One region of the Priestia sp. TGN 0903 genome, then DNA from elsewhere that is predicted to be linked to it. Evidence: riboswitches for the same ligand, from Rfam matches in the RefSeq annotation. Region 1 holds a riboswitch; the other holds the start of a gene.

Region 1 (15,972 bases):
CTTTGGGAGAAGCTGGACGATCTGTTGATGCCGGTTTTGCTTATTACAGGAGAAGTAGATCAAAAGTTTTGTTTAATTTCCAAAGAAATGCAAACATTAATACCAAATGCTACTTCTAAAATTATTTTAGGGACAGGCCATGCAATTCACGTGGAACAACCCGAGATTTTTGGTAGAATAGTAAGTGAGTTCTTAGCTACTACATAATTAGGAGGAAATAAAGATGACAGTTGAATGGACATCAGTACGTCAATATGAAGACATTTTATACGAAACATATAACGGAATCGCTAAAATTACGATTAACCGTCCGGAAGTGCACAATGCATTCCGTCCAAAAACAGTAATGGAATTGATCGATGCATTTGCTTATGCTCGTGACGATGCAAGCGTTGGAGTAATTGTATTAGCAGGTGCTGGGGATAAAGCATTTTGCTCAGGCGGAGACCAAAGAGTTCGCGGTCACGGCGGCTATGTAGGAGAAGATGAAATTCCACGTCTAAACGTTCTAGATTTACAGCGTTTAATTCGCGTAATTCCAAAGCCGGTTGTTGCAATGGTATCAGGCTATGCAATTGGTGGAGGCCACGTTCTTCACGTTGTATGTGACTTAACAATTGCAGCGGATAACGCAGTCTTTGGACAAACAGGTCCTAAAGTTGGAAGCTTCGATGCAGGATATGGCTCTGGTTACTTAGCTCGCATCGTAGGCCATAAGAAAGCGCGTGAGATCTGGTTCTTATGCCGTCAGTACAACGCTCAAGAAGCACTAGACATGGGATTAGTAAACACGGTCGTTCCATTAGAACAGCTTGAAGCTGAAACAATTCAATGGTGTGAAGAGATGTTAGAAAAAAGTCCAACCGCTCTTCGTTTCTTAAAAGCAGCATTTAATGCTGATACGGACGGCTTAGCTGGTATCCAGCAATTTGCGGGTGACGCAACGCTTCTTTATTACACAACGGACGAGGCAAAAGAAGGTCGCGATGCATTTAAGGAAAAACGCAATCCAGACTTCCAACAGTTCCCACGTTTCCCTTAAACAGCTGAAACAGCTTGGTGATTATCATCAGGCTGTTTTTTCAATTTGATTTAGTTAATTAGTATAAAAAGGAGAGAAATTTATGAGTGGCCAAACGATTCCTAATGGGCTTATGCAAAGAGCATATTTGACGCCAAACCGAGTGGCGGTAGAAACACTGCAAACGTCGCTTACTTTTCAAGAGCTTCATAAGCGTGTTCAAAAAGTAGCGCAGCAGCTTTCGTTTAACGGTGTAAAGCAAGGTGATACCATTGCTTTATGCATGAAAAACAGCGTGGAGTTTATTGAGATTTTACATGCGGTTTCTTATATTGGCGCTCGGGTGCTGCTCGTCAATACGCGTTTGACAAATGAAGAAATCAATTATCAGCTAACAGATGCAAACGTGTCGTTGCTTATTACGGATGAAGCATTTTTAACGAGAGAGTTCCAAAGTTCCATTACTCAGCTTCCTTTATCTTCTTTAAAAAGTTCTCCAGAAACAGAAACGTATTTTCAGAAAACGTGGAATCTCGAGGAGACGTTCACCATTATGTATACGTCTGGAACAACAGGTAATCCAAAAGGAGTGCTGCAGACATATGGAAATCACTGGTGGAGTTCCATTGGTTCAGCGCTTAATTTAGGATTAAATGAAAAAGACTGCTGGCTTATAGCGGTTCCTTTGTTTCATATTAGCGGATTATCCATTTTAATGCGGAGCGTCTTTTACGGAATGAAAATCATTTTAGAAGAACGATTTGAAGCAAGAGCGGTGAATGAAGCCATTGAAAACAAAGGAGTAACAATTATTTCGGTTGTCACTTCCATGCTATCGAATATGCTGGATGAATTAGCTGAACGTAAATATCCAAATACATTTCGCTGTATGCTTTTAGGAGGAGGACCCGCACCGCTTACTATTTTAGAGGCTTGTGTGAATAAAGAAATTCCTGTTTATCAAACGTATGGAATGACAGAAACATCTTCACAGTTCGTTACGCTTTCACCTGAAGATAGTTTGCGAAAACTGGGATCAGCAGGTAAACCATTATTTCCGTGTGCAATGAAAATTGTAGATGAGAATGGAAATGAAACACGTGAAGCAGGAGAAATCATTGTTAAAGGTCCAAATGTTACAAAAGGATATTTAAATAAACCTGAAGCTACTAAAAAAGCCCTTCAACAAGGCTGGTTCTATACAGGAGATATCGGGAAAGTGGATGAAGAAGGCTTTCTATATGTATTAGACAGACGCTCGGACCTTATTATTTCAGGTGGAGAAAATGTATATCCAGCTGAAATTGAAAATGTTTTGTTGAAGCATCCCGCTGTTAAAGAGGCCGGTGTAACGGGAGTAGCCGATGGAAAATGGGGACAAGTTCCTGCAGCATGCATTGTTATAAACGAAGACGTTTCAGATGAAGAGTTATCTTTACACATTCAACAATTTTTAGCAAAGTACAAACTTCCAAAGTATTTCGTTCGAGTAGAGGAGCTGCCGCGAACGGCCTCTAATAAAATCATACGCCGGAAGCTATCATCGTTCATACAGAAAGGAATTTAATCGATGATTATCAAAAAAGTACATCTTTATAAAATTGACATGAAGCTTCTTTCTCCTTTTTCAACAAGCTATGGTACGGTCCAGGATCGAGAATTGATTTTGCTTGAAGTAGAAGATGAAAAAGGATTTACAGGATGGGGAGAAGTCGTTGCTTTTTCATCTCCTTGGTATACGGAAGAAACGATTCAGACATGTTTTCATATGTTAGACGATTTTTTAATTCCTTCGCTTCTTCACCAGCAGCTTCAAAAACCAGAGGATGTTCAAAAGTTATTCAAACCTCTAAAGCGGAACAACATGGCTAAAGCAGCTTTGGACTGTGCTGTATGGGATTTGTATGCAAAGCGCCAAAATAAGCCCTTAGCTGAAGTAATTGGCGGAATAAGGCCTGCTGTAGAAGCTGGAGTGGTAGTTGGCTTAAATGATATTTCCATCATGAAAGAACAAATAAAGACTTATATGAAAGATGGTTATAAGCGCTTTAAAGTGAAAATTAAGCCAGGCGCTGACTATGAGCTACTGAAACAAATTCGAGATGAATTTCCAAGCATTCCTCTTATGGCTGATGCCAATTCAGCCTATACGTTAAGCGATAGTGATTCATTGAAAAAACTAGATGAATTGAATTTAATGATGATCGAACAGCCGTTAAGTTCGGATGATATCCTTGATCATCGATTATTACAAAAGCAAATGAAGACGCCGATTTGCTTAGATGAAAGTATTGTGAGCTATGAAGATGCACGTCATGCAATCGAACAAAAAAGCTGCAAGATTATCAATGTGAAAATCGGTCGAGTTGGCGGAATGTCTGTAGCAAAAAAAATTCATGATTTATGCGCCCTACATGGTGTAAGGCTTTGGGTTGGCGGAATGTTAGAAGCCGGGATTTCACGAGCTCATAACATCGCCCTTGCCACACTGCCTTCTTTCACGATACCAGGTGACATTTCTGCGTCGTCTCGCTATTGGGAAAAAGATATTATTAAGCCCGAAGTAGAGGTAGAAGCCGGAGTAATAAAGGTGAAGGAAAAACCGGGGATCGGATACGATATTGATAAAAAGTTTATCAAAACAATCACAGCATTTGAAAAAGAATACAAATAATTAAAAACCGTTTTTTATGAAAAACGGTTTTTTTATTGATGTTGGCAATGTTTAGTAGAAAAATAGGACAAATTTTTTAAAAAGAGCACATTGTTCCATCAAGCGTGTCAAAACATGTTATGATGGAGTAGTTTGATGAAAAAAGTCGAAGGATTTTATCGTAAAAAACAAAATTATTTTTGAAAATAGGTTGATAGTTTTCTAAGTTGTCCTATATAATGTGTTTATAACATAACACAATATGTTGTTTGTTAAACAATAATAAAATACTATATTTTGTGTTTTCCAGTGAAAAAGGTGTCTGATAAAAAGACTTAAAAGGGAATTTGGTGAAAATCCAAAGCTGTCCCCGCAACTGTGAATGCTGATGAAATAAGGAGATCCACTGTGAGTAAACATCATGGGAAGGCCTTAAAGTAAAAAGAAGCATAAGTCAGGAGACCTGCCTTTTTTATGTCGTTTTATCTTCTTCGGGAGGTGAGAGGGTAGAGCGAGGATTGAGAAAAGACTTAGTGTCTTCTTCTATCTTCGTTCTATTCGCTCACCGAGGTACGGTGAGCGATTTTTTATTTTGAAGTGAAGAGAGGAGCCATATTTATGGTGAATACATTAAAGCCTACAATTCTACATGAATTAACTGCATATATTGAACGTTTAAAAAAAGAATTTACGCAGCTTGATTTTTCTTTGTATGAGGAAAAGGTTATTCAAACTGTTACAGTAAAGGAAAATATGACGGACGAAAAGGTTGCAAACGTACTAATTTTGGCAGCCCTAGAGCGTATTTCAATGGAAGAACCAGATTGGACGTACGTGGCGGCAGACGTCTACTTAAACGAACTATATCGAAAAGCAGCGGACAACCGAGGTTATGATAAAAAAGAGAAGTACGGTTCGTTTTATCAGCTTATTCAAGAACTAACAAAAATCGGCATTTATAATAAACAGCTATTAAAAACATATACAGAAGAAGAAATTAATGAAATTGCTTCAGTCATTATTCCTGAACGCGATCGTTTATTTACATACATTGGATTGCTGACATTAGCAGATCGCTATTTAGCGACATCACATGATAAGCGTGTATACGAATTACCGCAAGAACGTTTTCTTATCATTGCTATGACGCTGATGTCTCAAGAAAAGAAAGAAAATCGAACAGCATTAGTAAAAGAAGCGTACTGGGCGCTTTCTAGTCTATATATGACGGTTGCCACACCAACACTCTCAAACGCAGGAAAGAGCTACGGACAGCTATCTAGCTGCTTTATTGATACGATTGATGACAGCTTACGCGGTATTTATGATAGCAATACAGATTTGGCCACGCTTAGTAAAAATGGAGGCGGAATTGGTGTCTACCTCGGTCATATTAGAAGCCGAGGAAGTGATATAAAAGGTTTTAAAGGCGTATCATCAGGAACAATTCCATGGATGAAACAGCTAAATAATACGGCTGTAAGTGTCGATCAGCTAGGTCAACGACAAGGAGCTATTGCCGTATATTTAGACGTTTGGCATAAAGACATTTTTTCATTCTTAGACGCGCGTTTGAACAATGGTGATGAACGCCAGCGCACGCATGATTTATTCACTGGCGTATGTTTGCCAGATTTGTTTATGGAAAAAGTAGAAGCACGTGAAGACTGGCACTTATTCGATCCTCACGAAGTTCGTACGCTGATGGGCTACTCGTTAGAAGATTTTTATGATGAAGAAGAAGGCAGCGGTTCGTTCCGCACTCGTTACGCTGAGTGTGTAAACAATGAACAGCTTTCAAGAGAAACAGTGCCTGCTATTGAGATCTTCAAGCGCATTATGCTTTCGCAGCTTGAAACCGGAACTCCTTATATGTTCTATCGTGATACGGTTAACCGAGCTAATCAAAACCGACACGCGGGCATGATTTACTGCAGTAACTTATGTACAGAAATCACGCAAAACCAAAGTACAACGGTCGTAACAGAGGAAATTACGGAAGACGGAAAAATTATTATTACAAAGAATCCGGGCGATTTTGTTGTATGTAATCTTTCTTCTATTAACTTAGCGAGAGCCGTAACTGAAGATGTACTTGAACGTTTAATTCCAATTCAAGTACGCATGCTTGATAATGTTATTGAGTTAAATGATTTGCCGGTACTTCAAGCAAAGCTAACGAATCAAAAGTACCGCGCAGTAGGGCTTGGCACATTTGGCTGGAACCATTTGCTTGCCTTAAAGAAAATAGCATGGGAGACAGATGAAGCGGTAGCATATTGCGATGAATTGTATGAACAAATTTCTTACTTAACCGTGCAGGCAAGCATGAACTTAGCTAAAGAAAAAGGCGCATATCCATTATTTAAAGGCTCAGATTTTGAGTCAGGCGCTTATTTTGAAACACGTGAATACACGAGCGAAGCGTGGAGTGAACTGCGTAGCGAAGTTCAAAGCAATGGGATAAGAAATGGATATTTAATGGCTGTAGCACCTAATTCATCAACATCTATTATCGCGGGTTCTACGGCAAGTATTGATCCGATTTTCCGTAAGTTTTATTCAGAGGAAAAGAAAAACTATAAAATCCCAGTGACGGCACCAGATTTATCGCCAGCAACAAACTGGTATTATAAGTCCGTTTATTTAATTGATCAGCACTGGAGCATTAAGCAAAACGCCAAGCGCCAGCGTCATATTGATCAATCTATTTCATTCAATTTATATGTACAAAATGATATCCGAGCAAAAGAGCTGCTGGATCTTCATATGACGGCATGGAAAGAAAAATTAAAAACGACCTATTACGTACGTTCAACATCAAGTGAAGTCATTGAAGAATGTGAAAGCTGTCATAGTTAAAAGGAGTGAATAATTGATGACAAGCATGTTAAAACGAGAATTAATGAACGAAACAGCTCCGAACCGTTCGACAGGAATCATCAACGGCAAGAGCTCCAATATTCTAAACTGGGATGACGTCCGATTTTCATGGGCGTTCCCTAAATACAAGCGTATGCTAGCTAATTTCTGGACGCCGTTTGAAATTAATATGGGTCAAGATATTAAACAGTTCCCTCAGTTAACCGCTGACGAACAAGAGAGCTTTCTAAAAATTATTGGCCTGCTGGCGCTACTGGACAGTATTCAATCAGATTATGCTAGCAAAGTAGCTGACTATGTAACCGATTCTTCGATTAACGCTCTAATGATTATTTTAGCGCAGCAAGAAGTGGTTCATAATCATTCGTATTCATATGTTTTATCAAGTCTTGTACCAAAAGGAAAACAAGATGAAGTATTTGAATACTGGCGTACAGACGAAAAGCTTCGCGCACGAAATGACTTTATTACAAACGGATATAAAGCATTTAGCGAAGAAGCAACGGTTGAAAACTTTTTGAAGTCTATGGTATATGATGTTATTTTAGAAGGACTTTTCTTCTATAGCGGATTTGCGTTCTTCTATAATCTTGCGAGAAATCAAAAGATGGTGGCGACATCTACGATGATTAATTATATCAATCGTGATGAACAGCTTCACGTTGGGTTATTTGAAAAGATTTTCAAGGAAGTACTAAATGAAAATCCAGCTTATCGTACGGAGGAGCTAGAAACGTTTGTAGTTGAAACGTTCCAAGAGGCAGCTCGTCTTGAAATTGAATGGGCGGAATCTGTTATTGGAGAAAAATTCGACGGCATTACGATGAAAGAACTGCAGCAGTACATTGAATATATGGCGAATAAACGCTGTAATCAGTTAGGCTTCGGTCGAGCTGCTTTCCCAGAAGCACCGATTGAAAATCCTCTTCGTTGGATTATTGCTTATCAAGAGGTAGATTTAGGGAAAACCGATTTCTTTGAACAGAAATCACGACAATATACAAAAGCATCAGATGCAAATGGATTTGATGATTTATAAACACAAAAGCTGACTAATTTCCTTATTGATTAGTCAGCTTTTTTTAAGTGAATAAGTCCAAGTTCTAACGCACGTGTGGTAATTAAGTCATCAATTTCTTCTGGAATGTTTTCAAGTGTTCCCCATTTGTATGTCCATAAATGAGTAAATGATTGTACATAGATTGGAAAGGTTTGTTCATTTGCTTTTATGGCTTCTTCTTTAAAAAAATGAATCAGTTGTTCAGTCTTCATACTAGTCTCCTTTTTTATGATCTTGAAGAGAGAAAAAAGACAACCCAGAGGCTGTCCTTTTGCGGGTTACGCTTCAGTTGGCTTGAACGTTTTACAGTCTGTTTCATAGCTGCTTGCTGCATGTTTTCCGCTATGACTTACTACGTAAATTTCTTCTGCACTGCAGTGATTTCCATTTTTCCAAAAGTGACAGTTATTTACTTCACAAAGAATGTTTTGTTCCAACGTTAACCCTCCTTTGTATGTGATAGCTATAGTATGGTCAAAATTCAACTAACTTATAAGAAAGGTGGTAGACTTTCATTTTAATTGAGAATTTTTATCAATTAAACGTTGACAAAGAGAATCATTCTCAATTAAACTGTATATATAGTAAAGAATACAGGTTGTTGTCAAATCATTAAATGAATAATTAATTGGGAGGGAACAAACATGTCATCAGTCATGGTTGTAGGAGGAGACAGGTTAAAGCATATTACAGATCGTCTAGCGGGAGAAGGGTTTAATGAAGTAATTCATTTAGATGGCCGTAAAAGCAATATGGTGAAGCGAGAAATTCCCGAACATATTGGGTTTGTATTAGTTATTACGGATTTTATTAATCACAATATGGCAAAAGTCATTAAAGAGAAAGCAAAAAAACAGCAAAAACCAATTTATTTCGTCAAACATTCATGGAGTGCTATTCGTAAAGTGATTGAGCAAATTTCATGATTTAATTTTTGATCATTATTGAGAATGAATTTCAATTAGGGTGGTGAGACATAGATGGAACCGATAAAAGTGCATATAAAGACACTCTCCAATAACCACATCGAACAATTTATTCGATGTCCGTACAAATTTTATCAGCAGCAGCTTCTTTTGAAAAAGACATCTATAGATTGGAAACAGCATGTTCAAGTAACCGTCCATCAAATCATTAAAACATACTATAGCAAGCCAGTTGAGTATCGCTCAAACCTCTATGTTTTACAGCTTATTGAAAAATATTGGCGCCTAAAGCCAAATATGTTTTCATCACCCATTCACTATTACGATGTGTTAGCTAAAGTAAGTGATTATTTACTGAGGTTTTTAGGCGAGAAAACACATGTGGAGCTACCACTTTTTGTGTTTGAAAAATACAGCGTTTATGTAGAAGAAATTCAAAGCAACCTTTCTCTGACCATTGATTTTGCTGCATGGACAGAGAAGTCTTATACGGTAACAAAATTCATTCTAGATGACCATGAAGAAGTGAAGAACGCAATGAAAGACTTTATTATCGTTTTTTCGAAACAAGCTTTTCAAAAGGTTCCTGAACAAATTCGTTTTTATTCATTATTAACCGGAGAAACAACAACTTATTATATTGCAACAGGCGATTATGAAAAGGCCATACTTCAACTACATATTGTCAAAAGTGTGTTAATGGAACCAAAACATTTTCAAAAGAACTATGCATCCAGTGAGTGTGAAAACTGTCCTCTTAAGCAAGAATGTGATGAAGAAGGGGATGTGCGGCCCACACTGCTGGTGTAAAGGAGCGTCATTTACATGAAGGAAATCTTACTAGCTTATGCGAGTATGTCAGGCAACACAGAAGCGATAGCCGATTTGATCGAAGAAGAATTAGTCAAGCATGGATTGCATGTGAAACGAGCAGAAGTATATGACATTGCTGCTTCGGACCTTGTATTGGCAGAATCTATTATCTTTGGAGCTTATACGTGGGGAGATGGAGAGCTGCCAGATGATTTTTTAGATCTTTATGATGAAATGGATGATATAGATCTCAGTCAAAAGCAGATGGCTGTATTTGGTTCAGGTGATTCATCATATGATGTTTTTTGCGGAGCAGTTGATTTAATTGAAGAAAAAATAAAGGGACGCAACGGAAATATAGCTGTTCCTGGTTTGAAAATCGAGCTTTCTCCCTTTGGAGAAGATGTAGAAAAATGTAAGGTATTTGCTAAAGACTTTGCTGAAGTAGTGGCAAAATCTGCTGCTTCATAAGAAAACCCGGTCAAGTGCTGACCGGGTTTTTAATATGGCTTCTTTTTGCTGTATTCTTTATTATCTTTCATAAATAGACGCCAGAAATAAAAGAATCCAGGAAATAAAATCGCAAAGCCAACAATATACACAATAAATAACGAATGGAACGCATCGGGATGTGTAAATCCATTCTCAATCGTTACGTTTGGATACACGACATACGGTAAATGACTTCGTCCGTATACGTAACTTGCTAAGAAATATTGAAGGACGATTGATACCACGGCTAAACGAGGCATTCCTTTTCCTTTTTGAGAAGGCAGCAGCAGAGCAATACCAGCTACTACAAATAGACCTACAGACCCGTAAAGAAGAGGCTTAAACTGCATCATTTTATCATATAACCAGCTGGCTTCTGATTGCATTGTAATCATAATAAAGATAGCCATTAGCAGTGAAAGAGGTCCTGTAATGAGCGCATCGCGCCGATAGACCGCATAAGCTTCCATTTCGTCAGATGACTTCGAGTAGTCTGCTAATAAAAGAGACGACAGAAACAGGGAAGAAGTAATGGCAAAACCAATAAATGAATAGACGTGCGGACTTGAAAACACTCTTGCTAAATTTAATCGCTGCGTTCCGTCAATTACATCAATAAATCCACCTTGACTTACGGGCAGTACGGCGATTAAAAAAGCGGGAATTAATACGCCAGATATACCAGATACGTAAACCAACGCTCTCCGATATTTGAAGCTGCCAGCATAGTGTGAAAACACTAAAAATCCGCTTCGAATAGATAAGAGAAGTAAAATGATACTCCCCGGTACTAGTAGCACTGTTCCAAGCGTAAATGTAGCTCGCGGAAAAAAGCTAAACAGCGCAACAACAATCGCAACGATAAATACATTGGTTACTTCCCAAGTAGGCGATAGATATCTGTTTGCTACATCTGTAGCATTTGTTTTCGTACGGTTAATATAGACCATCGACCAAAAACCAGCTCCAAAGTCCATCGTTCCCATTACAGCATAGATAAAAATGAAGCCCCATATTACAGTAATTGCTAGTAATGAATCACCCATATTCTCACATCCTTTTTAATCTGCTTGCGCAGCAAGCTCTTTAGAAAGCGGATTTCGTCTAAAATAAAACACCAGTACAAGGGCGACTGCGGCCACGAGTACGATATAAACAAGCAAAAACAAGAAAAATAAAATATGCAAATTAGCAGAAGTAGTAACGGCTTCTGATGTACGCATGATGCGGTAAATGACCCAGGGTTGTCTGCCTGTACATGCGAAAATCCATCCGAATTCAATGCCCATGATCGCGAGAGGGCCCGTTGCGACAAATGCCCACATGAAAACTTTAGGGAAGCTTTTCTTCTTTAAAAACTTGTACCAAACAACGCCCACTAGCGCCACTAAAATTAAAATCGATCCGATAATGACCATACCGTTAAACAAGGTATGCACAAAAAGCGGCGGCCAATAATCTCTAGGGAAGTCATTGAGTCCAGTAATCACTGTATTAAAGCTATTACCCGACAAGAAGCTGAGCATCCATGGAAACTCAATGCCATACTTGACTCGCTGTTCTTTTTCATCTGTAAATCCGCCTAAAGCTAATGGCGCATGATCTTGCGTTTCAAATAGACCTTCAGCTGCTGCAAGTTTTTCGGGTTGATATTCGTATACTTTTTGCATCGATTCATGTCCATTCAAAGCTGTTACAAAAGAAAAAATCCCGCCGATTACTAATCCCATCATCAATGCTTTATGATGAAATTTATATTCTCTTGGATTATGTTTTCGCGCACGAAGCATTTTAAAGGCAGCGACTGAAGCAATGACAAAGCCTCCGGTTGTATAAGCAGAAACGGCTACGTGACCGGACGTTACAAAGAAACTCGGATTAAAGAAAGCTGCCCAAGGATCTACGCTTACAATTTCGCCATTTAAAATTCGAAAGCCAGCAGGTGTTCCTTCAAATGCGTGCACGTTTGTAATTAAAACGGCAGAGGCAAGAGCGCCTATTGCTACTAAAATGAGACTGATAATCCTCATTTTTCGAGAAATACGGTCCGCTGCGTATACGTAAATAGAGAGAAAAAGAGCCTCAATAAAGAAAGCATAAATTTCAATTTGAAAAGGAAGAGCCATCACTTTTCCTACGATTTCCATAAAACCCGGCCAAAGCAACGCTAATTGCACACCAGCAATCGTTCCCGTAGGAATAGCGACTCCAAGCAGGACAGCAGCTCCTTTTGTCCAGCGCTGTGCCATAAGTTCATAATCTTTATCTTTTGTTTTGTAGTAAAGAATTTCAGCCAATAAAATCATGAGAGGAATGCCGACGCCAAGAGTGGCAAAAATGATATGTACTCCCATGTTCAGACCAAACATTGAACGTGCAGTAACTAAATGATCCATTCATTTTTCAACCTTTCCAGTAAAGTATTGATAAACCTTATTGTCCACTTTTTACCACGCTTTATGCATCAGAATTGGTAAAACATATAACTTGAAAATAGTAATCATTACGATTATAATGAGTATATATTGTTTTAAAGGAGAGATATTTAATGAAAACAAATATTCATCCAGACTATCGTAAAGTTGTATTTATGGATACAAATAGCGGAACATCATTTTTATCAGGATCTACAAAACAATCAAATGAGAACGTTCAATGGGAAGATGGCAACACATATCCGCTCTTAAAAGTTGAAATTAGTTCGGATACACATCCATTTTATACAGGAAAACAAAAATTTGCTGATAAAGGCGGCCGTGTGGAACGCTTTAAGCAAAAATATAAATTACAATAAAAAAACTAGCCGAGAGGCTAGTTTTTTTATTAATATAATGCTTTTTTCAACGTATCAATGTTGTGTTGCATAATGGAGAAATAATCTTCTTTATTTTTAACATCGTTTTTCGTTAATGACTCTAAGTTATGAAGTGTTAAAGCTTGAGCTCCCACTTCATTTTTTACAAGTGTAGACACTTTAGGCTTTAAATTTTGGTCAAAGATAAAGTATTTGATATGGTCTTTTTTTGCTTGTTTTACGATGTTTTCTAATTGTTTTTGAGACGGCTCATTTGTAGGAGATAAACCCGCTACGCTAATTTGCTTTAATCCGTATCGTTTTTCCCAGTAGCCGTAGGCTGCATGTGATACTAAAATTTCTTTATGAGGTGCGTCGCCAATCGTTGTTTTTAACTCTTGGTTCACATCTTCAAGCTGAGTCTTTAAGGATTGGAAGTTCTTTTCAAATTCTGCTTTTTTATCTGGTTTTAATTCAACAAGTTCATTTTTAATATTTTCTGCTAATTGAATAGCTAAAATAGGATCAAGCCAAACGTGAGGGTCTGTATCTCCGTGGTGATGCTCTTCTTCATGTGCATGTTCGTCCTCATGGGCATGCTCATCTTCAGAACTCTTTGCTAGTTCAATTCCTTTTGCAGCTTCTACTAAAGCGACATCTTCATTCTTTAGCGTAGACTGTGCTTTATCTGCAAAGCCTTCAAGCCCAATTCCTGAGTAAACGAATGCGTCCGCGTTTGCGATTTTGACCATTGTTTTTGTGGTAGGTTCAAATGAGTGAGCATCTACACCTGTTGGTAAAATGCTTTTAGCTTCTACATATTTTCCACCGATTTTTTCAGTGAAATCCTGTAAAGGGTAAATTGTTGTGTAAACTTCTAATTTTTTATTTTTATTATCAGATGCGTTATTTGCACTGCTTGAACTGCACCCTGCAAGGGCTGTTCCAATTCCTAATGCCAGCACCATTAAAAGTGGTTTGAATTTCATTATGTTGCTCCTTCCGTTCGTATCGTAACCATTTATGACCTATGTTATTATATCGTAATTATTACGATTTGAAAACTAAAAATTTACGCACTTACTGTAAACTTAGGAAGGGGGTCTTTGAAAGTAGCCCAATCTTGATTCATTTCCTCATTTGTCAGCAAACAGTGGTCTAAAGTTTCAATTATTTCAGCTTTGTTCATATCAATACCAATGAATACAAGCTCGTTAATACGGTCTCCAAATTGTTCATCCCATTTTGCTCGTAATTCAGGTTCTTCCTTTAAGGTTTGTTCCCTTTCCTCTGCTATGTACGTTGCGACCCATTCACCCGCTCCTTGAATCATAATGGACGTACCTGCTTGAGAAAGAAGTCCTGCCATATGGTTACGTGAAGCAAGCCAGAAAAATCCTTTTGCACGTACAATATCAACCGGCCAGTCCTCTAACCATTTCATAAAGCGTTCAGGATGAAGGGGACGATTCCTTCTATATACAAAAGAAGAAATACCAAACTCTTCTGTTTCAGGCGTATGGTGTTCTTCATTTAATTCTTTAATCCATCCGGCTCCTTGACTAGCTTTTTCAAAGTCGAATAAGTCGGTATGAAGTATGGTTTCAAGTTTTACCTCACTATTAATTGTTTGGATAACAGTGGCCTCTGAGTTTAATTTGTGAAGAACAGCCTGCAGCTCATCTGCATCATCTTTTGTTAACAAATCAACTTTGTTTAATAAAATGACGTTTGCAAATTCAATTTGATCGATTAATAAATCAACCACTTCTCTTTTATCGTTTTCATCCGTTCCTTCTTTGCGGTCTAATAAGCTTTCACCTGATGAAAAGTCTTCCCAAAAGCGATTAGCATCTACTACAGTGACCATCGTATCTAATGAACATTTCTGAGTTAAATCAATGCCAAGCTCTTCATCAATATAAGTAAATGTTTGAGCAACAGGGATAGGTTCGCTGATTCCGGAAGATTCAATGACAATATAATCAATATCATCATTGTCAGCCAGGCGTTCTACCTCTTTCATTAAATCATCTCGAAGCGTACAGCAAATACAGCCATTTTGCATTTCAACAAGTTTTTCTTCTGTTCGAGAAAATCCGCCTTGTTTAACTAAGTCTGCATCAATATTTACTTCGCTCATGTCATTGACAATGACCGCGACCTTTAAACCTTCTTTATTTTTTAAAATATGGTTCAAAAGAGTTGTTTTACCTGACCCAAGGTATCCGCTTAAAACGGTAACGGGAATTTTTTTCACTGTTATAACCTACTTTCTTGTCTTTAAATAATAATGATTACGATTTAACACTTTTCATCTTATAGGAAAAAGTATTATAATACAAGAAAGAATTTTTTTTATGAAGGAGAAGACAGCAAATGAGCTTATTACAAGATGTTTTAGAATTCAACAAAAAATTTGTAGAAGAAAAGAAGTATGAACTTTACGAAACAAGCAAATTCCCTAATAAAAAAATGGTTATTTTATCGTGTATGGACACAAGATTGGTAGAACTGCTTCCGCACGCTTTAAATCTGCGTAACGGAGACGTGAAAATTGTTAAAAATGCAGGAGCACTTGTTTCACATCCATTTGGAAGTATTATGCGAAGCATTTTAGTAGCTGTGTACGAGCTACAAGCTGATGAGGTATGTGTAATTGGTCACCATGACTGCGGAGCAGGTAAACTTCAGGCGGAACCTTTTTTAGAGAAAGTAAGAGCAAAAGGCATCTCAGATGAAGTGATTAATACCATTGAATATTCTATGGACTTGAAAAAATGGTTAACGGGTTTTGATTCAGTAGAAGAGACTGTTCAGCATAGTGTAGAGACAATTCGTAATCATCCTCTATTTTCAAAAGATACTCCTGTACATGGACTAGTTATTGATCCAAATACAGGAAAGCTAGATGTTGTTGTAAATGGGTATGAAGCAATCGAAAACAACTAAAGCTTAGTGTGATTTTTTCTCAGGTACTTCATCGATGCCACCCGGATGGAACGGGTGGCATTTTAAAATGCGTTTTATAGTCAAATAAGATCCCTTTACGGCACCAAAGCGTTTAATGGATTCAACTCCGTACTGGGAGCAAGTAGGGTAAAACCGGCACCTTGCCGGAAGAAAAGGCGAAATTCCTTTTTGATATCCTTTTATAAGTAAAAGCAAAAGCTTTGCAATCATTTATTATCACGTTCTTTCTTTCGTGTTTGCTCATACTATAAGGGATAGAAGGAATAAAAAGCAACTAAAAGAAATAAAGGTTATTAAATGGATGAAATATATCGGAATTGCATGTTATGATAGGTGAAAGAAGAAAAAAGGAGTGGT
Region 2 (15,972 bases), on a different contig from region 1:
GCCATTTTTGAAATGCATCAAGTTGTCAGTTCACTTTGCGTTATTTCCATTATGGCTCTACCAAAAGTTATTGACGAATTAGCTTAAGCGCGAATGATAAATGATAAAATCCATGATCACAATGATCATGGATTTTATTACGTTTTGAGTAATTTTTCAGAGATGCGAAGAGCTTCTTCTATGCCAAATTTACGCACTAAACTGATGGCTTCCTTTATTTCTCTCTTTTTCAAATCATGAGTCGGATTTAAATTTAACAACACTTGAATAACAACTAAATCCCGCATCGTAAACATCATATTCTTTTTCATATCTCGCTGAAATGTATACTGTTCTTTTAAGAGCCGGTCACTTATTGCTAACACTTTCGACTCCGGAAGATGTAGCTGCGCTCCTGCTTCTTGACAAGACCACAATTTTTTCACTCGATCTTCAGCATTCATATTTGCGACTCGTGCATATGTAATATCGCTGTTTTCTTGGCGAATCTCTATCTCTTTTAACGTTGGCTTTAGCACCGTTTTCCGCTTAGAGACTTTTTTCTTGTCAACTCCTGTATCCCTGAGGACTCTGCCGTGAACGGTGTAAATGTCGTATTCATTTTCTCTTTTTACATCTTGTTTATTGTATTTTGGAAAATAACCATTTACAAGCATCGTTCTCAACATATCTAATTCTTTTTTTAATCCATGAACTTCAATATATCCAACCGCATGAATTTCTTTGTGGAATTTTTTTGTATTGCTAACACCTTTTCCTGCAACGTGAGCTCTTACTCTTTCTGATAGAGAGCCCGTCGTGGTTCCGATATACAAAAGCCTGCCGGGTTCATCAAAGAAAAAATAAATGCCAGGAGCGGAAGGCAATTGTCCCATTTCTGCTGTACTTAGCAGCTTTTGCAATACTTGCATGACTGCTAAATCAATTTTTGCTGTCATTATTTTTGATAACCTTTTAACATTTCTTCATATACTTTTAGATGCGTATGTACAGTTTGAAGAAGCGGTACGTGTATAGACGATTTTTCAGCTAACTTCAGCAAATATCCTTGAAGGTGGTCTCCTTCAATTTGAGAGCTTTTTTCCATGTCGCGCTGCATCGATGACTTCATGTCATACGTCATTTTGTCCATCGTATTCATATGCTGTTCAATGATTCCTTCGGCTAATGGTGCATCGTAGGCCATCATAATATTTTCCACTTCTTTAAAAAGTTCTTGCACAAATTGACGCCCGCCTTTTGCTGCTAAAACTGGTCCAACAGGTGCGCGCATAAGAGTAGTCATGCCTGACATAACCGTAATAAACAAATACTTATGCCACATATCCTGTTCAATATATGAACTTTTCACAAACGAAGCTTTTGTACCACTGAACGCTTGCTCAATCAGTTGTAATCGTTCTGTGTCCTTCTGCTTAAATTCACCAAATACAAGTCTGTGAGCAGGACTCGTCTGGACGACCTCTCCATCTTGGTTTAAAGTAGTTTCAATAAAGCACAGCCCTCCAATGACTTTCTCTTCCCCAAAAGCTTCCTGCAATGGAGCGACATGAGCCATACCGTTTAACAAAGGTATTACAACGGTCTGATTCCCTACAAAAGGACGGACATCTTCAATTGCTTGTGTAAGATGATAAGCCTTCGTTGTGAACAAAATAACATCATAAGGTCCTTTTACCTCAGATTTTGTAATAGCTTGTACAGGTGAAGTGAAGTCACCGTGTGCACTTTTAATCACAAGTCCGTTTTGTTCCAGCTCTTTTTTTCTGCGTTCTCTGACAAGGAAAGTAACATCTTCTCCTTTTTCCACAAGCCTGCCTCCAAAATAACCGCCAACGCCGCCTGCGCCTAAAACTAATATTCGCATAACTTTTGCTCCCCTTTTCTTTTTCTTTTTCTTTTATTGTAGCACAGCTAGTTTGAAATTTTATAATATTCTTATTTCATTGTATTTTGAGTTTTCTACAAAAGATAGCCATAGCGCTTTTAAAGTTGTTATAATGAATACAAAAAAGCATAAAAATTTACGTTTAGACATTTATCCCCTCTTGGATATACGATTTACCAACCCGTAATCGGAAAAATTCCGATTTAAATAATGTTATTTACATAGGAGAGACTGAAATGAAAACAGAAATCTACATTTTATCTGGATTTTTAGGAAGCGGAAAAACAACGTTGCTTAAACAGCTGCTTCAGCAAGAAAAAGATCGTAATCGCAATATTGCTGTTGTGATGAATGAGCTTGGCCAAGTTTCGATTGACTCAAATGAAGTAGAAGAAGACACGCCGTTAAAAGAATTGCTAAATGGCTGCGTGTGCTGTACGATTCAAGGTCAATTTGAAACGCAGCTTCATTCACTTTTACAGGAGAACACATTGGATGCTATCTATATAGAAACAACGGGAGTTGCCCATCCCATTGAAGTATTAGATGCTTGTATGTCTCCTCTTTTTGCGCATCAAGTTACGATTAAAAGTATTATCACCACACTGGATGCGACAAGATGGAAAGAACGTGGTTCCTTAAGCATTCAACTTCAAAAACTTCTTCAAGAACAAGTAAAACATGGGGATGTAATTTTATTAAATAAAACGGACATGCTGTCTGAGTCAGAAAAGTCTTCCCTGCTTTTTGAGATTCAATCCATTAACGCTAGTGCAAGGACATTATTAACGACATTTTCCCGCGTGAAGCTTGATGTGATTCAAAAAGCTCAGCTGTCTCAAAAACAGCCGCACCATAAGGCTCATGTTGAAGATCATCTTCATTTGAAAACATTTGTATATGAGTTTACAAAAAAAGTGGATCTTGAATTATTTGAAAATTGGCTGCGCCAAATGCCAGATACCATTTATCGCATTAAAGGCTACATGCGCTTCACTCATTCGAATGATACGTATTCGTTTCAATATTCATACGGCATGCCTCTATATATGAAAGAAATGATGAAGCTGCCCACCACTCTTGTCTTTATAGGTGAAAACCTCGATCACGCTAAGATGAAACAAGAATTATTTAATCTTGAACAGCAATCTCATTAAAAATCCCGCTCTAGGCGGGATTTTTTTATTACTTATAAACAGGCATTTTGTACTCTGCGCAAAATTTCATATGCACGATTTCCGGCTAACTCTGTCAATTCTTCAAATTTTTCATCTCTTTTCAAATCGAGTTCAATAATTTCTTTTGCCAGCTCAATAATCTCTTCTTTTTTCAATTGTTGCACAGCCATGTAAAACGCCCTTCCCTTTTAGAATTTATGTATATTCTCACATTTATTTTCTATTCATCATTTTGAAAGCAAGTGATTAACCACAAGGCTTTATCCTGTATGGTTAACCACTTGGGATCGAGTTAATCATTAGTTTATAGGACTCTTTTCCCTATTTCATTATTTATGTCACTTTTTCTCACATAGTAATTCAAAAATATAACATATATATGTTAGAATGTATTACATGTTATAATTTTTTGTATTTTTTTCCTTTATAATAACATACTACTACGTACTCAGGGGTGAGGGAGATTGTCTACGAATGAAGCGTCATATCGAGATAAAAAAGTCATGTCTATTGGGATTGTAAAAGAATTAACCGGTTTATCAGAAAGACAAATTCGCTACTATGAGAAAAGAAGCCTGCTCTTTCCGGACCGAACCAATACGGGTATCCGGAAATATTCGTTTTCAGACGTCGAACGATTAATGGATATTGCCGATCGTATAGAAGAAGGAGTTCAAACGAGTGAAATACGCACAGAACTGGCTAAAAAAGATGAAGCGAGAAAAATGAAAGAAGTAAAAAACCAAATGCTTCAAGGTCAGTTGAACGCTCATTTCAAGCGGAAGCTATAAAGTATACATACGGTGACTTTTCCGTCTCCGTTTTTATTTCTTTACAGCAGACAAAAAAGCGCATATCTAAAGATATCCGCTTTTTTGTCCGTTAAGCTGAACGCCCTTTAAAGAATTTCGGCTGATGAGAGCTCATGAACTTAGTTTTAGATAAAATGAACATAACCGACCCGCCCCAAATGAACAAAAAGGCAATCATTTCCACGCTAGAAAACGGTTCGTGATACACGAATACCCCTAATAAAAGCGTCATGGTAGGAGCAATGTACTGCAAAAAACCGACCATCGATAGCGGAATAAGCGGGGCTCCTTTAGCGAAATACAATAGTGGCATAGCTGTAGCAACACCGCCTCCAATTAAAAGAGCACTCACATCAAGCGACTGAAGGGAAAAACTTGAAGATCCTTTCACTAAAAGAAAAATAAAATAAATAACTGCAATAGGTGCAACCATCATCGTTTCAATCGTTAATCCTACTTTTGCTTCTAACTGAATAGTCTTTTTTACAAGACCGTACAAACCAAAGCTAAACGCTAAGCTTAATGATACCCATGGGATATGTCCGTATGTAACTGTCATAACGATAACACCTATAGCAGCCAATCCAACAGAAGCACCTTGCCAAAAATTAAGCTTCTCTTTTAAAACGACTATGCCAAGCAAAATACTAACGAGCGGATTGATGTAGTAACCTAAACTTGTTTCAATAATATGATTATGGTTAACCGCCCAAATGTAAACGAACCAGTTGATGCTGATTAGCACTGAAGCCACAAATAAAATGACCGCTTGTTTCGTATTACGAAATAATAAACCAAGCGTCTTCTTTAAAGAACTCATTTGCTTTGTCACAAGCAAAAGTAAAAGCATAAAAACAAATGACCATATAACGCGGTGAGCGAGTATTTCATTCGCATTCACCTCGCCAAGAAGCTTCCAGTAAAGCGGAAAAAGCCCCCACATAACGTAAGCGCTGGCTGTATAAACAATACCTGCTCGTTTAGAATCTTGATTCATTTCTCAACCTCTTTTCTTTATCTCTCTGTCTCTTATCATTATAGATGCATTTACCTCTTTTTTATAGCTTTATTTTGCCTATCGAAATAGCTCAAAAAAAAAAAAAACGATCGCTTTTAGCTCGACCGTTTTTTATACATTATTTTTTAGGTTGTTTAAATACTTTGGCACTGCGAATATACTCTACGTCTTGTACATTTTCTCGCGCGTTAGCGATTCGAGCCGCAGCAAAGAAATAATCGGATAAACGATTTAAATACTGAAGCACCGCCACATTAATTTTATGCTCACGCTGCACGCCAACAACAAGCCGTTCTGCGCGGCGTGTAATCGTCCGACAAATATGAAGCGTTGTCGCTGCAGGTGTGCCTCCAGGTAAAATAAAACGCTCAATGGCCGGCGCTTCTGACATATAGACATCAATGCGCTTTTCAAGTACTGCTATCATGTCATTCGTTACTTTGTACGGATGATCATCTTTTGCAAATGCTAAATCACTTCCACAGTCAAAAAGCTCATGCTGAATCGTAATTAGCTCTTCTTTTACATCTTTTAATGTTGCTTCATCCAGCTGATAAATCGCTTGACCTACAAAGCCATTTAGCTCATCAATCGTCCCGTATGCTTCCACTCGAATATCATCTTTATTTACTCTTCCTCCAATCAAGCTTGTCTGCCCTTTGTCCCCTGTTTTTGTGTAAATGTTCATTGTATTTCCTCCTTCAATCGATTAGCAATTCCGTACCAAATGTGATCTACTTTCTGGGCATGTGCCGCCAAATGCTGATACGCATACCCGCATTCATCTCTCCACTGCCGCTCTATTGGATCTAAAGGAACAATGCCTTTGCCGACTTCAGTTCCAATCACTATTAACTGTTCCCATACACCGCTGTCTCTCCACTTCTGTATGACCTTTTTAACAACAAGATGCGGAGCCTCCAGCTCGCTATGTATTAATTCCTTAACATAGTGCTCAAATCCTTCTAGCACAATGTAACTTTCTTCAAACTCAATGGCCGGTAAAACGGGGTCTTCATACAAACAATGCCATTTTATCGACTCACTGGCATACTGCTGCTTCACCCATTTTCTTTTGCCGGTAAATGCACCGCCGAATACGAAATGCATGCTCTTCTCTCCTTTGCCTGTTTGTATGTGCACGTTACTGAAAAACCTTCTCCATAAGAAAAAGAAACATCCCAAAGCGACGCTGTCTGTTTAAAATGGGACGCAAGTAAACGCAGTGGTCCGCCGTGTGAAACAATAGCAATGTGACGCAATTGCTGACTAGCCGCCAAATCGACCGCTTCTTCCCAAGCTTCCCAAACTCGGTTTGAAAACCCTGAGAAGCTTTCACCATTCGGAGGCGTATGTTCTGCCCAGTGATCGATCCAATTTCTATATGCCCGTATGTTTTTTAAATCTTCATACGTCTTCTCTTCCCAATCTCCAAAATGCAGCTCACGCCAACTTTCCCTTTTAATCACCTGAGATTTAGGAAAAACAATTGAACTTGTTTCTAGCGCTCTTTTTAAGTCACTGGAAATAACGAGCTCCGGCTCTAGAGAAAGCTCTTTTAATTCATTTTTCCCTTCTATACTTAAAGGCGGATCACTCCACCCTATATATTTTTTTTGTTGATTTTCAAGCGTCATGCCATGGCGAATACATGTGATAACCAAAGAATTATCCATAAAAACGTTTCTCCTCCTTCAATGGTTGCACCTATAACATCTCCTGTTACGCCACCAAACTGCGAACGATAAAACCGTATCCAGAGCCATAAAAAACCGGCAAAGAAAAAGATAATGAATTTATTGTCTATAAAAACAATGAAAATAGCAACTAAGAATAGGCTCATGACGATAAATGCATAAATAGACCATTTGGTGACTCCTTTTTGAAAATAAGCAGCAAGCCCCGTATCTTTAGCGGGCTTATCTCTCATAACTAAGAAAGCGGCTCCGATTCTTGGAAGTGTAAAGACGGTTATACATGCCCAAACCGATAAAGAAGAAAGAGACGTTAATTCATAGATTGCACTAAAGCGCAGCAGAAGCAGAACAATAAGAGAAAGAATAGCAAAAGACCCAACGTGCGGATCGCTTAAAATCTGCAGTTTCTTTTCCTTTGACTGATGGGAAAAATACGCATCACTTACATCCATCCACCCGTCTACATGAAGACCACCCGTTAAAACAAGCGGCAAAAGCAAAACTAAAATACTGCTAACAATAGCAGTGATAGGTGAATAGTGAAGCAGCTGTAAAAAGCTATAAAACATTAAACCTAGTAATATGCCAATCCAAGGCAGAACAAAAAGTGAGCGTGCCGTTCTTTTTTCAGTCCATTGAACGGTTTTAGCCAGTGGTAAGATCGTAAAAAACTGAAGAGAGATTCGTAGTATGGCTATCCATTCTTTCATTTGCTTACACATTCCTTTCCTTTTTTAAAACGGGAAAGTCCCGCTTCTACACAAATAGCCACATCTGCTTTTTCTACAATATACTGATGTAATTTCCCTAACATATGCATATAGCTATATGTCGGCTCCTCTAACACGCCCGCTTCAAACAGTTCATTAGATACTAGCACGACCGTCTGAGACTGCGCAAACAGCTTATCGAGCGCTTCTATCATCTGACGAAAAACCTCTTGTTTACCTTCTTTTGTTTGCCACCTTTTTTCGGTTAAAAAAAGCTCATTGGCAAGCCAGTTTGTGACACAGTCCAAGAGTATAGTATCATCACTTCGAAGGTTTGGAAGAATTTGTTGTAAATCTACAGACTGCTCGATCGTTGCCCAAGGCGTGTTCGCCGCTTGACGTTCTGTTTGATGAAGCTGGATACGTTTTTGCATTTCACTATCTGTTTGCCGGCTTGTGGCAATATAAACAGCGCGCTTTGTACAAAAAGTTTGAACCATGTTCTCCGCTGCACGTGATTTGCCGCTTCGAACCCCTCCGCTAATAAAGATGATCATATTTCATCGAGTCCTTGTTTGATTACGTTAAGTAAATAGTCATTTTCTTCTTTCGTTTTCACAGCCAAACGGATATAGCGTCCATTTAAAAATGGGAAGTTTTCAGTATGCCGAGCTACCACACCGCGGCTTGCTAAATAGATAAGCCAGTCGCGCGTTTTAATAGAAGACGGAACGCTGCAAAGATAATAGTTTGTTTGAGACGGAGAAACCAAAAGCCCCCATTCTTCTAGTTGACTCAAGATCCGTTTTCGTTCTTGTTTAATATAATGTACGGTTTTTTTCACAAAATCTTTTTCATCTACACATATCATCCCTACTTGCTGCGATAATCCGTTTACACTCCAAGGAGGTTGTTTTTTAGACATCTTGCTAATAATTTTTTCATTTGCCAAAATATAGCCAAGGCGAAGCCCCGCAATATTAAACATCTTTGTCATCGAACGCACAACAATGAGATGTTCATAGTTTAGAATAAGAGAATCAAATGAAGGCTGATGTTCGACAAAATCAATAAATGCTTCATCAATTATTAAGTATGTACCATGATGAGCAGCAGCTTTTACTACTTTCATCCATTCCTGGTGACTATACATAACGCCCGTTGGATTATTTGGGTGACAAATCCATAGTACTTTTATATCCGGAAGAATACTCATAATCAACTCTATATCCCAGCTCCAGCCATTTTCTTCAGCTAAAGGAACGTATGTCACTTCACATCCATACGCTTTACTTGCCTGTTCGTATTCGACAAACGTCGGCTGTACAATCCCCGCTTTCTCTCCTGAAAATAAAGAAGCAATAAGGAAAAAAGCTTCAGCGGCCCCATTTGTGGGCAGCACTTGGGCAGCGGAAACATGATGATGAGCTGCAAGTTTATTTTTTAGTTCTGTTACTTCAGGATCAGGGTAACTAAACGCAGCTTCCTTGAATTCGTTCCACTTTTCGTGAAGAACAAGGGGAGCCCCTAAAGGATTTGTGTTTACGCTAAAGTCTTTTAGATGCGACAAATTCTCGGCCCCTATTGCTTTTAAAAAGACATTGGGGTTAGCTCCATGTGTAGGTAATAGCACTAATAACTCCTCCTAACAAAAGATAGAATAACCACGTAGCATAGACCGTCCTTTTCATAATGAAAACAGCTTGTTCAATATGACCGGCTTGCAGGGGAATGAGTGGTTCGCCCATTTTTGCACGATTAGATTCTATGCCTTTATATGTATTAAGCCCGCCGAGTTGAATACCTAAAAGGGCAGCCACTGCACTTTCCCCGTATCCGCTATTTGGACTTGGATGCTTCTTAGCATCGCGCTTAATCAAACTCGTTACATGCCAAAGAGAATATTGGCTTTTTGCTACATTAACAGCGGTCATCACCACTGCAGTTAACCGACTTGGAATATAGTTTAATACGTCATCGGTTTTTGCACTAAAATAGCCGAACAGAAAGTAGCGGTCATTTTTATACCCAACCATTGAATCGCATGTGTTAATAGCTCGGTAAAAAAAGGCTAGGGCTCCTCCTCCTATAAATGCATAAAAAAGCGGAGCTGTAATACCATCACTTGTATTTTCAGCCACGGTCTCTACCGTCGCTCTGGCAATTTCTCCTTCTGATAAACGATCCGTATCTCGTCCCACAATCATGCTTACTTCATATCTAGCTTTCTCCATATCTCCTAGCTGAAGCGGCTTTTGCACCTTATAAGCAGCTTCGCTTAAGGAACGAGTGGATATAGTAGTCGCAATCATTACGCCCTCTACTAAAACACCTAGTATAAAATGAACTCCGTACAAAGCATGAAGGAATAAAAAAGGAATAACTCCTGCGAGCACCACCATACTTATCACAAGAAGCAATCCTTTGAATCGTTTTCCTGCGCCTTTATTTAACCTGGAATCCATCCAATAAATCCACTTGCCAAACCAGCGAACGGGATGCGGCCAATTTTCTGGGTCGCCTATGATTCGGTCAATGAGTAGAGCAATCGTCATGGCTGTCAGGTGTGCAATCATCGCTTGTGCAATACTCATTTCTTCACCTCTTTTCCTTAAGTGCCTGCTCTAAGCTTATTTTTACCAGCTTGGCTACCGCTTGACCTAAAGCGGTCATAGAGCCTGCATATTCATATAATGGTCCTTGCTGAGACGCTGCAACTGAGATACTGTCCGTAGATGTTCCCGTAGCAATCGTCTTTGTAGCTGGATCTATGACACCCAGCTGTGACAGCGTTTTTGTTTTGGCTTCTGTAGCGGCAATAAAAAGCTGTAAAAACGCCGCATCCGTAAGCGTGCCTTCCACGAAAAAAAACATATTAATTGTACCGGGAGAAGAATAAAATGGAACAGCTTCGTCAGCTGTAATATCCACTGCGTTTCCTACTCCAGCCGTTATCACGGAAGCTACTCTTACTCCGTAGCCTTCATAACAGTAAACCGCTCTTTCTTTTAACCAAACCGCTGTCATCAACCCTACGATTTGCTCATGGCGCACATTTTCTTTCATCAAATATTGCTCATACTCTAAAGAAGGAGTATCTGAATAATAGTCTTTATGAACAAATCGATTGTAAAAGGTGTCCGTTTCCATGATGCCTGTTCCTAAAACGCCTGAGCTGTATGTTTTATAAGAAGTCTCGGTTTTCATGATTAAAAGCTCAGGCCGTTCTTCAATTTTAAGATGTGAAAAGGGACCAATCCCCTTTTCAATTCGAACTGGAATATGGTCCCTCTTTTTATTTATTGTACACCTCAGGGTATACTGCTTTTGCTAAGTCCTCTAAGCCATCTACAATACGAGGTCCTAAGCGGTTGATTTTGTTTTGATCAACCTTTTCGATGTTCCCCTCTTTTACAGCAGTCATGCTGCTCCAAGCGGGACGCTTCATAATCTCATTTTTGTCTGCATCATACGTTGCGATAATAACGTCAGGGTTTAACTTAACAACTTGCTCTTCAGAAAACTTAACCCAACCCTTTTCACTAGCCGCTACGTTATCAGCACCGATCATAGTAAGCATTTCGTTCATGAACGTACCTTTTCCTGTTGTATAAATCTCAGGAGCTCCCGATACCTCTATCCATACTTTTTTACGATCTTCTTTTGAAATCGTTTTTGCTTTTTTCTCAATTGAAGCTACTTTTTCTTTCATGTCTTTAATTGTTTGATTAGCTTCTTTTGTTTTACCCGTTAATTTACCAATTTGCGTAATAGAATCATAAACCGTATCAAACGTTGTTGAATCTTTTACAACAAATACCGGAATACCCGCACTTTCAATTTGTTTAAATACTTCATCTGAAACGCCCATACTTGAAGCGTGTGCCAGCACTAAATCAGGATTTAAAGCAATAACTTTTTCTGCATTAACGTTCATATCTCCCACCTGCGCTTTTTTCTTTACGCTTTTAGGATAATCATCGTTGCTTGTGACACCGACTAATTCTTTTTCAAGGCCAAGGGCATATACAATCTCCGTATTACTTGGCATTAATGAAACAATTTTCTTAGGCTGTTTTTTCAACGTAATTTCTTTATCACGCGCGTCTTTTACCTTCACTGGAAACGCAGCTTGTGACGTTTGTTCTGTATCTTGCTTCGTTTTTTTATCACTGTTGCTTTGGCTGCCTGCACCGCATGCAGCAAGTACGATGACTAACAGCGCAATAATGGAATACGAAAGCCATTTTTTCATCTAAATACTCCCCCTATATATTGTTCATTGTGAATACGAAACCTCCACGTTAAAGAAAAAGCAAATGATCATGCAAAAAGCAGCGCTATCCCGTTTTTTCCGCTTTGACTATGTATACTGCTCGGCAGCAGCTTCAAAATAAAAAAGCTTTACTTTCAATTGAAAGCAAAGCAGGTAACGTCAAGATAAGCAGGAAAAGAATCCGTTCACTATACTTGATATGTATGTTCATTACCCTGCTTCACCCTTCCTCGAAGGTTTCACAGCTAACAATAAGGCAGGTCTCCTGACTTACGCACAAAGCGCTTACAGTGGCGGGACCGCGCTGGTTTTTCACCAGACTTCCCTTTTCACTCAATCTTTAAATTGAGACCTTATTGCTTTACGATTATTCACTTGTCCTAGTATACCCCACTCATCGAAAAATGGAAATAGCCATTCTCACAAAAAAAGCTGCGAGAATGCTCTCGCAGCTTAGGGAATTAAAGAGTTGCTAAAAATTCACGGACCGCTTCAGGCGTTTTAGCATTTGCACTGTGCAGGTGCGCAATTTTTTCACCGTTTTTATATACAAGAAGAGAAGGAATACCCATTACATTGTTTTCAGCAGAAAGTTCTTCAAACTCATCCTTGTCAATTTTAAACCATGCTTTATCTGTATTTTCGTCAACGATTTCATCAATAAACATATCCAAACGTTTGCAATCAGGACACCACGTTGTCGTAAAAATCCCAACGCTTAGTGTTTCATTCTTAATTTGTTCGCGAAATTGTTTTTCTTCCGTAAATTGTTTCATTGTGTTACCTCCAGCGTCTATTCGTTCCTTCCTACAATTCTATAGTAAGAAGTCTGACTTCATTATAAACGATTTTTTTATCGTTGTGCTAATGTTTCAGCTTATTTAGACCATAACGGTTTTAGACGTAAAAAAATGCTAGCTTAAAAAAGCTAACATTTCGAAATTGTAGAATGTTGTGTCTATTATCAGCTGAACCACTTAGGCGGCATGTTTCGGTTCCAATAAATTTTCCCTAAATCATAATGCTTTTGAAAATTATCTGCGGCCGCATGATAGTGAAAATTAAACCAGTATCCATCTTTTGGAGGATTTTCACGCCGTACATGAAACCGTATTAAGTCCTGACCGGTTTCCCGGTCATATACATGGAAAATCTTTTCACCGTAGCCAGCAGCAGGGTGCTCGCTTATCTCGAGATTCTGAATTGACTGTTCACGTTCAGTGCCAATGTCGGTCAGCACTTCTTCAATTTTAGGTAACACTGCTTGACGAAATTCATCTTCAATGACAGGACCAATTTTTGTTCCGAATTTTTCCACTGACTGTTTTTCAGCTGATTCCATTGCATACGTAACAAATGATGAAACGTCTTCATATTTTGGTTCTTCATATGGCAAATGAATATCTTCTATAACAGCTGTGACAGGAGTTGTTTCTCTTACATACCCTGCTTTATGTTGCTTGTCCGCTTTTGCATCATCAACGTATAAATATTCTGGTGGAGTGACAAGCCCAAATGTAAATACTGTAATAAATACAATTAGCATTCTTTTTATCCATCTAGGCATTCGTATCTTTCCTTTCTCATCTTTTCCCATATGGTCTTTTCATATTGTAAAATTCATTATCATAACTCACTAGGTATTGTAACATACTTATTAATTTTTTACCTATATTTGCTTATTCATTTATGCTGTCTACGGGCATTTGACGACTTTTCAGTTACCACCTTCCTTCTTCTGTTTGAGGTTGTCACACCGAGCGGAAACCTATACAAGATATTCCTTTTTTGCTGGATGCTTAAACACAAAAGTATTTTTATGTTCAAAAATATATCATACTTTTATGAACTTTAGATGAAATTCATAAAAAAAACTTCCAAAACTTTTTAATTCCTAAAAGGTTTTGGAAGTCTTTTCAATAAGCGTAATTAATTTTACTTTTTTGGTTATTTTTGTATATCAATTGTCCCGTAATGAAATTTTGATGTTTTTCGTTTTTGCACAGTAAATCCATGCTCTTTAAAACGACTGCTTTTCCAATGATCTTTTAGCATGACCTTTTGTTTGGCTACTCTTTTTGCTTCTTGTATAGCCATTGGCGTCAGCGTGGTATACAGTGCTATTGCTTTAATACCGTTAATTCCATTCGATTCCTCAATTTGTTCTTGAAACATAGGATCAAAGTAGACAACATCAAAAGAATTATCTTCACAACACGCCAAAAACGATTCAAAATTTTGATGAACCACGTTTATACGCTTCATTGCATCATTCAACTCTTGTACGTCACTTTCCCAATTTAAAAGTCCTTGTTTGACTAAATAAGCTACATAGCGGTTGCCTTCTAGTCCGACAACTTTCCCGCTTTTCCCTACCGCTGCGCTCGCCATCATACTATCCGATGCAAGACCAAGTGTACAGTCAAGCACGCTCATTCCTTTTTCTAAACCAGCAGCTTCAATAAACGGATCACGTTCTCCCCGCAGCCATCTCTTCACTCTAAACATAGCGGAGTTTGGATGAAAAAAAATAGGTTCCTCTTCATTTTGGACGTGCAACTCTACTCTATTTTTACCGACAACCAGCACGTCTGCAGCTTCAAGATTTTGAAGATCTGCAACAGATTTCTTCTCTCTTGTTACAAAAGGTATACTTAAATCAGCGGCTACTTGTTTGGCTTTTACAATCATCTGTTCATTTGTTCGACCAGCAGTCGTAACAATCACTTTCATAACTCCCCCTACACTGTTTGGCTATTTACATAAAGAAAAAGGATGCCGATAGACATCCTTTTTCTTATAAAGTATATGCGATTTTTCTCTAAAAATCTATATACTAGATGTGACAAAAGCAGGACATTTTATGAACAGTGCTGCTTAAAGCCATTTAAAATGTTTTCAAAAATAACTTCTAACGGCTGACCTTCAATTTCATGTCGAGGAATAAAATGAACAACTTCTTTTCCTTTTAAAAGTGCCATAGACGGTGATGAAGGCTCAATGTCCCCAAAATATTCACGCATTTTAGCTGTTGCTTCCTTATCTTGACCGGCAAAAACAGTTACCACTTGATCTGGTTTTTGCTCAGACTGTAAGTACGCTTGCGTTGCTGCAGGACGTGCTAAACCAGCAGCGCATCCACAAACTGAATTAACGACAACAAAAGTTGTTCCTTCTACGTTTTCCATAAAATCAACTACGGCTTCCTCTGTTGTTAATTCTTCATAACCAGCTTGAGTTAATTCTTGACGCATTGGTTTAACTAACTGACGCATATATTCTTCATATGCCATTGACATATTAACATTCCTCCTAACAATCATTCACGCTAAAAGCATACTATAAAAACCAGGAAAAATCTAGCTACTCACTCTTCAAATCCTTATCGCTGTCCCGTTCTCCTTTTTCATTTGACAAAAAAGATTAAAACCGGGTCATATCATCTAATTTTTTTCCATAAAAATGTCGATTTTTACTATTAATATTCCATTTTTTGTACTATAGTAGTAAATAGTAGTTTAGTAGAAAGGATTTTCAAATTGAACCAGCGATTTAAACCGAACAAACGATTTAAGCCAAACAAACGATTTTATGCATTTTTGTCTTTAGTGTTAGTGATCGTCGCTTCTTTATTTTTTATTACAGAAGCCAAAGGAAGTGAATCCGCTGCATCTCAGCAAGTCTTAGCATCTACTGCATTGCCGCTGAAAGAAGCTGCATCTTCAGCACAACCTGAGAAGCTGCTTAATACACTTCACCATAATATGTATGTAGGAAATACCGTGAACGATCAAAATCAAGCTCTTACACAGCCTGTTTACCTTACGTTTGACGATGGTCCAACGCCTGATACCCTTCACATTTTAGATGCTTTGCGTCAATATAACGTAAAAGCAACTTTCTTTATGTTAAAGTATCAAATTGACGCTCACCCTGAAATTGCTAAAAAAGTAGCACAGGAAGGACATGCCATCGGCTGTCACGGCGTCTCTCATGATATTCATGTCATGTATAGTGAAGACGGCGCTGCGTTAAAAGAAATGCAGGAGTGTCAAGCGACAGTTAAGAAAGTAACCGGTGTTGACAGTAAGTTAATCCGCGTTCCTTACGGCAGCGTTCCTTATTTAAAAGAGCCGCACCGTACAGAGTTGCTAAGCCACTTTAAATTATGGGACTGGAATGTAGACAGTGAAGACTGGGCACTTCGTTCTGCACCTAGAATTATTCAGGGCCTTGAACCTCATATTCAAGGGGTTAACTCCAACGGAAGAACACCCGTCATTTTATTTCATGACAAATCCTTTACGGCACAGTCTCTGCCGACTATTTTGACTTACTTAAAACAGTCCGGTTATCAGCCTATTAAAATTGATAACACGATGCAGCCTATGCA

Evidence for each region. A riboswitch is a leader RNA that binds a small molecule or an ion and turns the genes downstream of it on or off. The one in region 1 is predicted to bind cobalamin.
Region 2: another riboswitch for cobalamin. It lies ahead of ACRPLY_RS03770 (ABC transporter substrate-binding protein); the one in region 1 lies ahead of ACRPLY_RS19310 (ribonucleoside-diphosphate reductase subunit alpha).

The regions. Positions count from the first base shown of each region.
Region 1 is NZ_JBOZGL010000005.1:349,802-365,773, reverse strand. Features, by position in the region: gene menH (2-succinyl-6-hydroxy-2,4-cyclohexadiene-1-carboxylate synthase) at 1-207, shown strand, start outside; gene menB (1,4-dihydroxy-2-naphthoyl-CoA synthase) at 224-1,042, shown strand; gene ACRPLY_RS19320 (o-succinylbenzoate--CoA ligase) at 1,125-2,588, shown strand; gene menC (o-succinylbenzoate synthase) at 2,592-3,695, shown strand; cobalamin riboswitch at 3,974-4,159, shown strand; gene ACRPLY_RS19310 (ribonucleoside-diphosphate reductase subunit alpha) at 4,293-6,536, shown strand; gene ACRPLY_RS19305 (ribonucleotide-diphosphate reductase subunit beta) at 6,553-7,596, shown strand; gene ACRPLY_RS19300 (hypothetical protein) at 7,626-7,829, opposite strand; gene ACRPLY_RS19295 (DUF1540 domain-containing protein) at 7,896-8,054, opposite strand; gene ACRPLY_RS19290 (DUF2325 domain-containing protein) at 8,262-8,543, shown strand; gene ACRPLY_RS19285 (hypothetical protein) at 8,598-9,353, shown strand; gene ACRPLY_RS19280 (flavodoxin) at 9,369-9,827, shown strand; gene ACRPLY_RS19275 (cytochrome d ubiquinol oxidase subunit II) at 9,857-10,894, opposite strand; gene ACRPLY_RS19270 (cytochrome ubiquinol oxidase subunit I) at 10,910-12,244, opposite strand; gene ACRPLY_RS19265 (type B 50S ribosomal protein L31) at 12,397-12,642, shown strand; gene ACRPLY_RS19260 (metal ABC transporter solute-binding protein, Zn/Mn family) at 12,672-13,631, opposite strand; gene ACRPLY_RS19255 (GTP-binding protein) at 13,715-14,902, opposite strand; gene ACRPLY_RS19250 (beta-class carbonic anhydrase) at 15,022-15,594, shown strand; gene yidD (membrane protein insertion efficiency factor YidD) at 15,598-15,825, opposite strand.
Region 2 is NZ_JBOZGL010000001.1:710,845-726,816, forward strand. Features, by position in the region: gene ACRPLY_RS03695 (hypothetical protein) at 1-87, shown strand, start outside; gene ACRPLY_RS03700 (GIY-YIG nuclease family protein) at 138-938, opposite strand; gene panE (2-dehydropantoate 2-reductase) at 938-1,867, opposite strand; gene ACRPLY_RS03710 (CobW family GTP-binding protein) at 2,125-3,045, shown strand; gene ACRPLY_RS03715 (hypothetical protein) at 3,078-3,236, opposite strand; gene ACRPLY_RS03720 (MerR family transcriptional regulator) at 3,531-3,857, shown strand; gene rarD (EamA family transporter RarD) at 3,949-4,875, opposite strand; gene ACRPLY_RS03730 (cob(I)yrinic acid a,c-diamide adenosyltransferase) at 5,015-5,584, opposite strand; gene ACRPLY_RS03735 (bifunctional adenosylcobinamide kinase/adenosylcobinamide-phosphate guanylyltransferase) at 5,581-6,006, opposite strand; gene ACRPLY_RS03740 (histidine phosphatase family protein) at 5,958-6,572, opposite strand; gene cobS (adenosylcobinamide-GDP ribazoletransferase) at 6,530-7,303, opposite strand; gene ACRPLY_RS03750 (bifunctional adenosylcobinamide kinase/adenosylcobinamide-phosphate guanylyltransferase) at 7,300-7,860, opposite strand; gene cobD (threonine-phosphate decarboxylase CobD) at 7,857-8,936, opposite strand; gene cbiB (adenosylcobinamide-phosphate synthase CbiB) at 8,911-9,897, opposite strand; gene ACRPLY_RS03765 (adenosylcobinamide amidohydrolase) at 9,902-10,510, opposite strand; gene ACRPLY_RS03770 (ABC transporter substrate-binding protein) at 10,599-11,558, opposite strand; cobalamin riboswitch at 11,818-11,950, opposite strand; gene ACRPLY_RS03775 (thioredoxin family protein) at 12,041-12,355, opposite strand; gene ACRPLY_RS03780 (YpjP family protein) at 12,544-13,146, opposite strand; gene ACRPLY_RS03785 (class I SAM-dependent methyltransferase) at 13,527-14,306, opposite strand; gene ACRPLY_RS03790 (BrxA/BrxB family bacilliredoxin) at 14,441-14,878, opposite strand; gene ACRPLY_RS03795 (polysaccharide deacetylase family protein) at 15,119-15,972, shown strand, end outside.